Regions from separate parts of the Lysinibacillus parviboronicapiens genome, predicted to be linked through region 1. Evidence: riboswitches for the same ligand, from Rfam matches in the RefSeq annotation. Region 1 holds a riboswitch; the other holds the start of a gene.
What was found. A riboswitch is a leader RNA that binds a small molecule or an ion and turns the genes downstream of it on or off. The one in region 1 is predicted to bind S-adenosylmethionine.
Positions count from the first base shown of each region.

Region 2: it holds a riboswitch for S-adenosylmethionine, as region 1 does, so the genes downstream of both, C9J31_RS02175 (O-acetylhomoserine aminocarboxypropyltransferase/cysteine synthase family protein) here and C9J31_RS22100 (cyclase family protein) in region 1, are expected to answer to the same signal.

Region 1 covers NZ_CP073713.1:4,558,247-4,562,642, forward strand. The annotation lists gene C9J31_RS22090 (helix-turn-helix domain-containing protein) at 1-1,306, shown strand, start outside; gene C9J31_RS22095 (YuzC family spore coat inner layer protein) at 1,466-1,876, shown strand; SAM riboswitch class I at 1,990-2,090, shown strand; gene C9J31_RS22100 (cyclase family protein) at 2,172-2,909, shown strand; partial or broken gene C9J31_RS22105 (Cof-type HAD-IIB family hydrolase) at 3,019-3,793, opposite strand; gene C9J31_RS22110 (DUF2225 domain-containing protein) at 4,307-4,396, shown strand, end outside.
Region 2 covers NZ_CP073713.1:422,574-426,969, forward strand. The annotation lists gene C9J31_RS02165 (DASS family sodium-coupled anion symporter) at 1-732, opposite strand, end outside; gene C9J31_RS02170 (glycerol-3-phosphate acyltransferase) at 935-1,567, opposite strand; SAM riboswitch class I at 1,725-1,838, shown strand; gene C9J31_RS02175 (O-acetylhomoserine aminocarboxypropyltransferase/cysteine synthase family protein) at 1,957-3,258, shown strand; gene C9J31_RS02180 (hypothetical protein) at 3,759-4,145, shown strand.

The sequences.
Region 1 (4,396 bases):
ACCTAAAGTGCATGAAATCTTTTCAATTATAGGTGAACTACGTTGCCTTCCCGTTTCACAATGTAACAATCAACTAGAGATTATTTATCGCAACCGCTTAATGAATGATGAACTTTCGATATTTGAGCAGCATGTTCGATTTCAAGAATTTATGCTATTTATTCTTCAACAGAATCTCCCTAAATTGCACCAAAAAAATGACCGCCAATCTGTTGAACATTCCATTGACTATATCCACGAACACTATGAAAAGGATTGGACTGTCGAACAATTATCACATATTGCAGATGTTCCTCGGTGGAATTATTCTCGTCTCTTTAAAGAAATCACTGGCCACATCCCTCTTCACTATTTAAACAATATTCGGATTGATCGTGCAAAACAATTACTTAGCACAACTAATGATCGGATATTTGAGATCAGTCAAACCGTTGGATTTAATAATGAATATTATTTTAACCGTCGCTTTAAAGAACATGTCGGTGTCTCTCCGGGACAATATCGTAAAAGTCACAGCAACAGCATTCGTATTTTTGCTCCTTTTTTAGAAGATTTTTTAGTTGCATTAGGCATTACACCCATTGCCCAATTTAGCCATGCAAAATGGGGGAAACAAGAATACTTGGACTTACAAGAAGTGCCGGATATTGATGTAGCCGATGGTCGCATGGAACAGATTTTACAATATAAGCCAAATTTAATCATGTTAAATGCTGGTGTAGAGCGCTGGGACACTTGCCACCATTTAAATCAGTTAGCGCCAATTTGTCATTTCTCGCACCCTGGTGAGGACTGGCGTTCAACACTCTATAAAATTGCAGATCTAACAGGCCGAATCGCCATCATGAAAGATGTCATTAGGCAATATGAGCACACTGTCCATGATGCCAGAACAATCTTAAGTAAATCTGTTTATGGACAAACCGTTGCCTTTCTTCGTATTTCAGCAAATAGTATTAGTCTTTATGCTGGCCCAGAATGCGGCTACACAGGGCCCATTTTATATCGAGATTTAGGTTTGATGCCCCATCCGCTTGTCTGGAATATGCCTCATCACACAAGAAGATGCGCATTGACGAACGATCAACTTAGTAAACTTGATGCCCATCATCTGTTCATAACATTTGATAAACAGCATTCTACTTTTGAAGGAGAGGAACGAAATATTTTAACCTCACCTATATGGCTTGCCCTTTCAGCGGTTAAAAATCATTGCGTCTATGAAGTGGATTTTTTAACGTGGATGAATTACGGCGTACTTTCCCACAGCAAAAAAATAGAAGATGTCTTACATGTTCTAGGGTAAGACATCTAAAAGGCAGGACTAATCATCCGAATAATGTGCTTGATTGTATATATAAACTAGTAACTTCATGGTTGGTTTTAGAAGATCGACACCTTTAACACCTAACGTCTTTATTTTACATAAGATAAGGGTATCAGAAATTGGATAGGAGGAATTCCGTTGTATTACAACCCTTATCCGTATTTTGTCTATGCCAATCATTATCCCCCATGGGCAACGTCCAACCATACCACACCTAGCCCACTCCCTAGCCATTTGGCAATGCCGACAAATCAACCAACCACTAGCCCCTTCCCACCAGTTAACACACATAAACTGCAGTCATCCGCAAAACAGGTACAAACGATTATGCAGCAAGCTCGACTACTTACAGATAAAATTGATGGGTCAGAGCAATTTGCACACGATCTCATGAACGCCGCGCAACTATCAAATAAAACTGAAGTCGATAAATTAATTGCGTCCACAGGCATCAGCATTAAATTCGACACTAAATATACACCTGATAATCTTCGAGTACTTTTTATTGAAAACGGTTGTTGCGGCCTAACATTAATTTTAAATTGGTGATTGGCAGAAGTAGATAAAATCGCTTTTATTACACATCTCTTAAACTTGTAAACTATGGTTGAATATGTTAAAGTACTTATAATTATTTTTCTGAAAATTCTTATACGCTTTTTTTCTTATCTCGAGAGACGGAGGGATTGGCCCTATGAAGTCTCAGCAACCAGCCTTAGCATGGTGCTAATTCCAATGGCGAATATCGCCTTAAAGATGAGAAGATTGACTTCAGTTGTGATGCACGAGGGCCCTCTTCTAAAAGATGGCTCTCTTTTTATTTTAACTAAAGGAGCTGTTCATATTGACTAACGAACTTTTACAGGCACTTCAATTATTAAAATCTAAGGAATGGATTGATTTAACACACACATTTGGTCCCAATTCACCACACTTTTTTATGTTTGAGGATGCGAAGTTTGACACGTTATTCTCGCATGACGAAGGATTTTTTGCACAACAATTTACGTTTCCTGGGCAATATGGGACACATATCGATCCGCCGGTTCACTTCGTCCGAGACACGCGCTATTTGGATGAATTACAATTAAAAGAACTTGTTTTACCACTTATTGTGATTAACAAAGCTAAGGAATCTGCAACAAATCATGACTTCTCGTTATCTGTACAGGATATTCTTGACTTTGAAGCGGAGTTTGGCGAAATAGAAGCAGGGACATTTGTTGCACTGCGAACAGATTGGAGTAAACGCTGGCCAGATAAAGATGCCTTTAATAACAAGGACGAAGAAGGCCATAATCATATTCCCGGTTGGAGCTTACCAGCATTACAGTTTTTATTTAAAGAACGAAGAGTGAGTGCCGTAGGTCATGAAACATTTGATACTGATTCAGCTGCTGATTTTCGTAAAAATGGTAAGTTAGATGGCGAATATTATGTACTCGATCAGGATACATACCAAATCGAGCTGATGACAAATTTGGACAAGCTACCACCTAAAGGAGCAATAATATTCAATATCGTGCCAAAACCTGAAAAAGCATCCGGCTTCCCCGTGCGTTCATTCGCAATTTTGCCTTAAATCTTTCAACATCATCTAAAAAGGGCCTGTTCCAAGGTCACTTATTGGTACCTTGGAACAGACCTAATTACGGCATTTACTTACACAGGCTATAAAATAGCTACTCTATTTAGATGAGGCACAGTTTACGTAATGCATAATCAATGCCACCCTCATTGGATTTCTTCGTTACAAAGTCAGCATTTCTTTTTAATGCTTCACTGCCATTTGCCATCGCAATACCATATCCAACTTGCTCCAACATATCAATATCATTGTCTCCATCACCAAAAGCAATGGCTTCATGGGAAGTTAACTGGAAATAATTTAACACAGCTTTTACTGCAATTGATTTTGAAACATCGTCTTGCAAGACATTGACGATATTTGGATGCCATCTTTCAAATTTTAAATTTGGAAATTGCCTCGTGTACTTTTTCTCCATCTGTTCGTCCACATATAAACACATTAAGTAGACCTCTTGATTTAAAATATCTTCATTGATTATCGGGAAATCCATTAAAGATAAAGTTTCTCTCATTGCTTTTAAAGTTATAGGATTATGTACACTGTTCATTGATAATTGTTCTGTAAAAAATGTAAGACTTTGGTTATTTTCATCAGCAAAATCTTTTACTGTGTGCACTATCGCTTGCGCCAGCGGTATTTTTTGAATAACTTGATCTTGGTGCTTCACATACGCACCATTGGCTGTAATAAACGTTTCGATACCTAGAGCCATCAAATCCTGACACATTGATAGTGGTCTTCCAGTAGCAGCCACTAATCGAATCCCTTTGCTTTTCAATATCTGTAGAGCTATCTTAGTACTGTCTACGATACTTCCCATCCTCATAATTAATGAGCGTTCCATCAACATCAAAGAATATAATTTTACAGTTCATATTAGCTCCTTCATTGATTGATTGCTTGATGCTAATTAGCAATTATTACTATATTGTACTTTTAAATTATAAAGAAAAACAACTTGCCCGTTTTTATACTAATTGCATTGATATCATCTAATTAGTATCAATGACAGGAATTTTTTTGTGAAAACCTACAATAGTTAATTTAACCTACAACCAGCAATAAAAAAAAGTCATACAACAGCCAGCACTGTCCACCAAAAAAAAGTTTTTCAAGTCAACTATGAATTGTAATTTGACAATCCATTTAACTTTATGTCAAACACACCGATAAATGCTATTACCAGTAGATTTTACGAAACTTCAAACTTACATAAAAATAACATAAATATGAACAAATATTGTGTAAATAATTCTAAAGGAGTATACCAATAAACATAGAATTGTTAATATAAGAGTAAATTAATTAAATCTATTGAACGAACATATACATTCTATAAATAGAACAAAAGAAATAACTATGCATTCGCAGTAAAGGAGTTGAATCATATGGCTTTTAACATTTACTACTATGAAAGTAATGTGGATTGCAAATTTTGCAAAAAACATTTTACTACATATAAGGTACGTCCAAACCGC
Region 2 (4,396 bases), 690 kb from region 1:
GATTGAGAATGGCGCTGCGTATAATAACCAAGCACCCCAAGAAATATCTACACCGAACTGTTCTTTAATAAAGTTTAAGGCAACCATATTTTGGGCTGCGGCTGTTTTAATGCCGATATTCCAAATGGAAACTGCTTGGACAGATGTAATAACGAGTAAGGCGGCCAGGCGACTATCTCGTGGTAAGCCAAATGCTGCCACCATGCCAAGTAGTATTGGTACGACTGCACCAGCACGTGCTGTAGCAGAGGGTACGAAGAATGCTAGTACAATTGATACTAAAATAGCACCGAATACAATTGCCTTCGTTTTAGTGCCAACTAGCGATAAAATCCATAAAGCCAGTCGTTTGTGTAAATTAGTGATCTGCATGGCAGCGGCTAAGAATAGAGCTGCGGCAACAAGAGCAACTGCAGAGTTACTAAATCCGCTTAAGGCCATTTTTAACGCCCCTGAAGTACCTAAATCTGTTGTAGGATCATCCATAGAGGGGGCTAAACCAAGCATAACTGTAACAAGAGCAATAATCATGGCAGAACTGACAGGATACGATACTGCCTCAGTTACCCAAAGGATGACTGCGAAAGCTAAAATCGCTAAAGCACGTTGGCCTGCTATGGGTAAATCGCCGCTATTCGGTAAAAATGTAATAATAATAAGTGCCGCGAATGCCAGGCCAATCCATAGTGGCTTCAAATTGCGTTTAGGTGCTGCATTTTCGAGAGTAGACATATAAATTCATCCTTTCTAACGATAAATATGACTCTAGTTTTCTATAACATCGGTCCATAAAATGCTTTATTAAGAAAGTAATTTTGTCTAATTATTGTAAAAAGTGCAAGAACATAAAGAACCCTCTATTTGTAGCAATATTAAGTTATAACGAGAGAATAGATGGTCACAGAAAATACAAAAATATCCAATGTGATAGTGCTTATTTCTTTTTCTTAAAGGCAGCAGTTACTTTAGGCTCGGTACCATGAATCAGTCGTTTAATATTTTCAATATGTAAGACAAGTGCTATGCCAAAAAGGATAAGTGCAATTATTGTTGGTCCTATTCCTGGAATCCATAAAAAAGTAGCTGTACAAAATACAACATAAAATTCTAGGACGCCGACGATTAAATAATCTGTGGCAAATGATAAAATGACAAATAAGATGAGTGCAAATAGTCCGATTTTCCAATCGACGGCAAGCAAAATCCCTATTATCGAAGCAGTTCCTTTGCCACCGTTAAAACCCATATAGAATGGGAAATTATGCCCTAAAATTACTCCAGCTGCAATTGTATATGTTAAGAGCCAAATTTGTACTTCAGTTAAATGCAAAGCACCAGCTAAATAGAGATGTACACCAATAATGGCGGCAACGCCTTTCCCAATATCGATAAGCGCCACTAATATGCCATATTTCCATCCGAGTGAAAGTGTTGCGTTTGAGGCGCCGGCATTGCCATGCCCAGATTTTTTTAAATCTACCCCCGATAACAATTGTGCTACTTTTGAGCCATGAATACAGCCGATTAGATAGCCAACAATAAGAAAAATTATCAAGGCTTTTACCATAAAAATACTCCTCTCGAAAAATCTATTTTAAAGTAGTGTATGTGTTCATATTACGTTACGGAGCAGACAGAAGTTTCAGAAAAAATCAAATTTTACTGTTGACAGAAAAAAACTCTATGTTTATACTGTGTAACAACGATGGAAATTGAATCACATACTCTTATCAAGAGCGGCGGAGGGATAGGCCCTATGATGCCCGGCAACCAGCGAGTAACCTACTTGCTAAGGTGCTAATTCCTACAGATTCATACTTGGATCTGGCAGATAAGGGGAGGAAAACTTGCAACCGCAACCCTCTTCTTAACTGAAGAGGGTTTTTGTTTTCTACAGAAAATCCTCCTCATCTCCGGTACCATCGTAAAAAAATAACCATTTTAGGAGGAACAAAAATGACAAATTTTAAACCAGAGACCTTATTATTACACGGAGGCCAAGAGCCAGACCCAGTCACAGGCTCTCGTACAGTTCCCGTGTACCGTTCAACAGCTTTCGTATTTAAAGACACTGCTCATGCGCAACGTCTTTTCGCTCTAGAAGAAGCGGGTAATATTTATACACGTATTACCAACCCAACTGTAGATGTTTTTGAAAAACGCGTTGCTTTATTAGAAGGCGGAACAGCTGCAGTAGCACTTTCATCTGGTGCAGCAGCTATCGCATTTTCGATTTTAAATGTTGCAGGCTCAGGCGATGAAATTGTAGCAGCAAGTTCTTTATACGGAGGCACATATAACTTACTAGCAAATACATTACCAAACTACGGTATTAAAACTATTTTTGTAGATGAAACAAATCCAGAAAATTTCCGTTCAGCCATTAACGAAAAAACAAAAGCTATATTTGCTGAAGGTTACGGCAACCCAAGTTTAAAAGTACTAGATGTTGAAGCAGTAGCTAACATTGCACATGAAAATGGCTTACCATTAATTATCGATAGCACATTTGCTTCACCATATGGTTCTACACCAATTGATTTTGGTGCAGACATTGTCGTTCATTCCGCTACAAAATGGATTGGCGGTCACGGAACAACTTTAGGTGGCGTTGTTGTAGATGCAGGAAAATTTGACTGGACACAAGGAAGATTTCCTGGCTTTACAGAGCCAGATGCTTCCTACCATGGTTTACGTTACGGTATCGATACGGCAGCGGCTGCATTTGCTACAAAACTGCGCGTGCAATTACTGCGAGACTTCGGACCAACATTAAGCGCTGATGCTGCATTCAACTTTTTACAAGGTTTAGAAACGCTCCATTTGCGTATTCCTAAGCATAATGAAAATGCATTAGCTGTAGCTGAATATTTACGCAACCACCCATCTGTGGAGTATGTAAATTACAATGGTTTAGAAGATTTCGCTACTCATGATTTAGCGAAGAAATATTTGAAAAATGGCTTCGGCTCCGTGCTTACATTCGGCATAAAAGGTGGACGTGAAGCAGGTCGTAAACTGATTGACAGTGTGAAATTATTCTCACATGTTGCAAACGTAGGAGATGCAAAATCATTAATTATTCATCCTGCTTCTACAACACATCAGCAGTTATCTGCGGAAGAATTAATCCAGACAGGAGTATCTGAGTCGCTCATCCGCTTATCCATAGGCTTAGAAGCAATAGAGGACATTATTGCCGATTTACAACAAGCTATTGCGCAAGTAACTGCGGCGCAACAAGAAGTAGAAGCTTAATTTTTAATAAAGAAGCATTCAAATATTGATGCTTAAGTGATGTCACGTTTTTCGTATTTTCTCATGTGAAAAGCCTCATTTGGCAATACGTGAAACGTTGCTCCATAAAGCGCATACCTCATTCGGTTGCTTATATGAATTTTTCTAAAAATAATACCTAGTAATTATATAAGTATTGTTGACTTCTCTAAAACCATGCTATATACTAGGGATTAAGTAAAAGGTTCGAGGGCTACCAACCAAGAACGTAAGTAAATGTAGTTGTAAATGACTTCTCATCCCATTCGATAGATGTTCATTGTAAGAGCTATAAGCTCTCAAAAAAACACACATCCTCTTGAACTTAAAGGTAGTTGATGTGATGTTGGAAAATGCTTTAAACATAAAATTGTTTTCATAAGTGCTCCCCCACTTTTGAATATATAGCTGGATAGGAGAGTAGGAGCATAGCCAGCAACTACTCCCATCCTATTAAAATGATCGGAAAAGGAGTGTTTGAAATGGGAAATGTTTATAGTGCACATAACATCGCGTCTTATTTTATTTACGAATTAAATGAAAGTCATGAGTTTGTGAATAATATTTCCATTCAAAGCTTACTTTCGATAGTTGAAAAAAAATGGCATCAAACTTTCGGGCATACTGCTTTTAAGGAAATTGTGCATACTAAAGAAGAAAGCTACACAGTGAAAGAAGTTTACGAGACGTATCAAGCTTATGGTACAAATCATATTTCTTTACCAGCAACAGAGTATTATTTGAAGTATGGTACATTTCAATTAGTAGAACGTACATATTCTGTACCAAACTTTACACAAGAAGAAGAGATTCTTGTACAAGTAGCATTAGCACATTACCGTTATGTATTATTAACAACAGCAAGCTAACTCTTCTTAATATAATATTAGCTCATTCTCTACTGCTATAGGGAATGAGCTTTTTTGTTAAGCAGATTAAAACAGCAGTAATTTTGATGTTGGAAAAGAAATAGCTGTTGGATATTTTGGTTCGTTAGCAAAACGTGTGTAAAGAAAAATTATTTTGTTGCTATCTTTCAAAAGAACAATTCTATATTACGACTTTACATACATATATATAATAGAAGAAAGACGTAGTTTTTTATAAAGGAATCGTCATT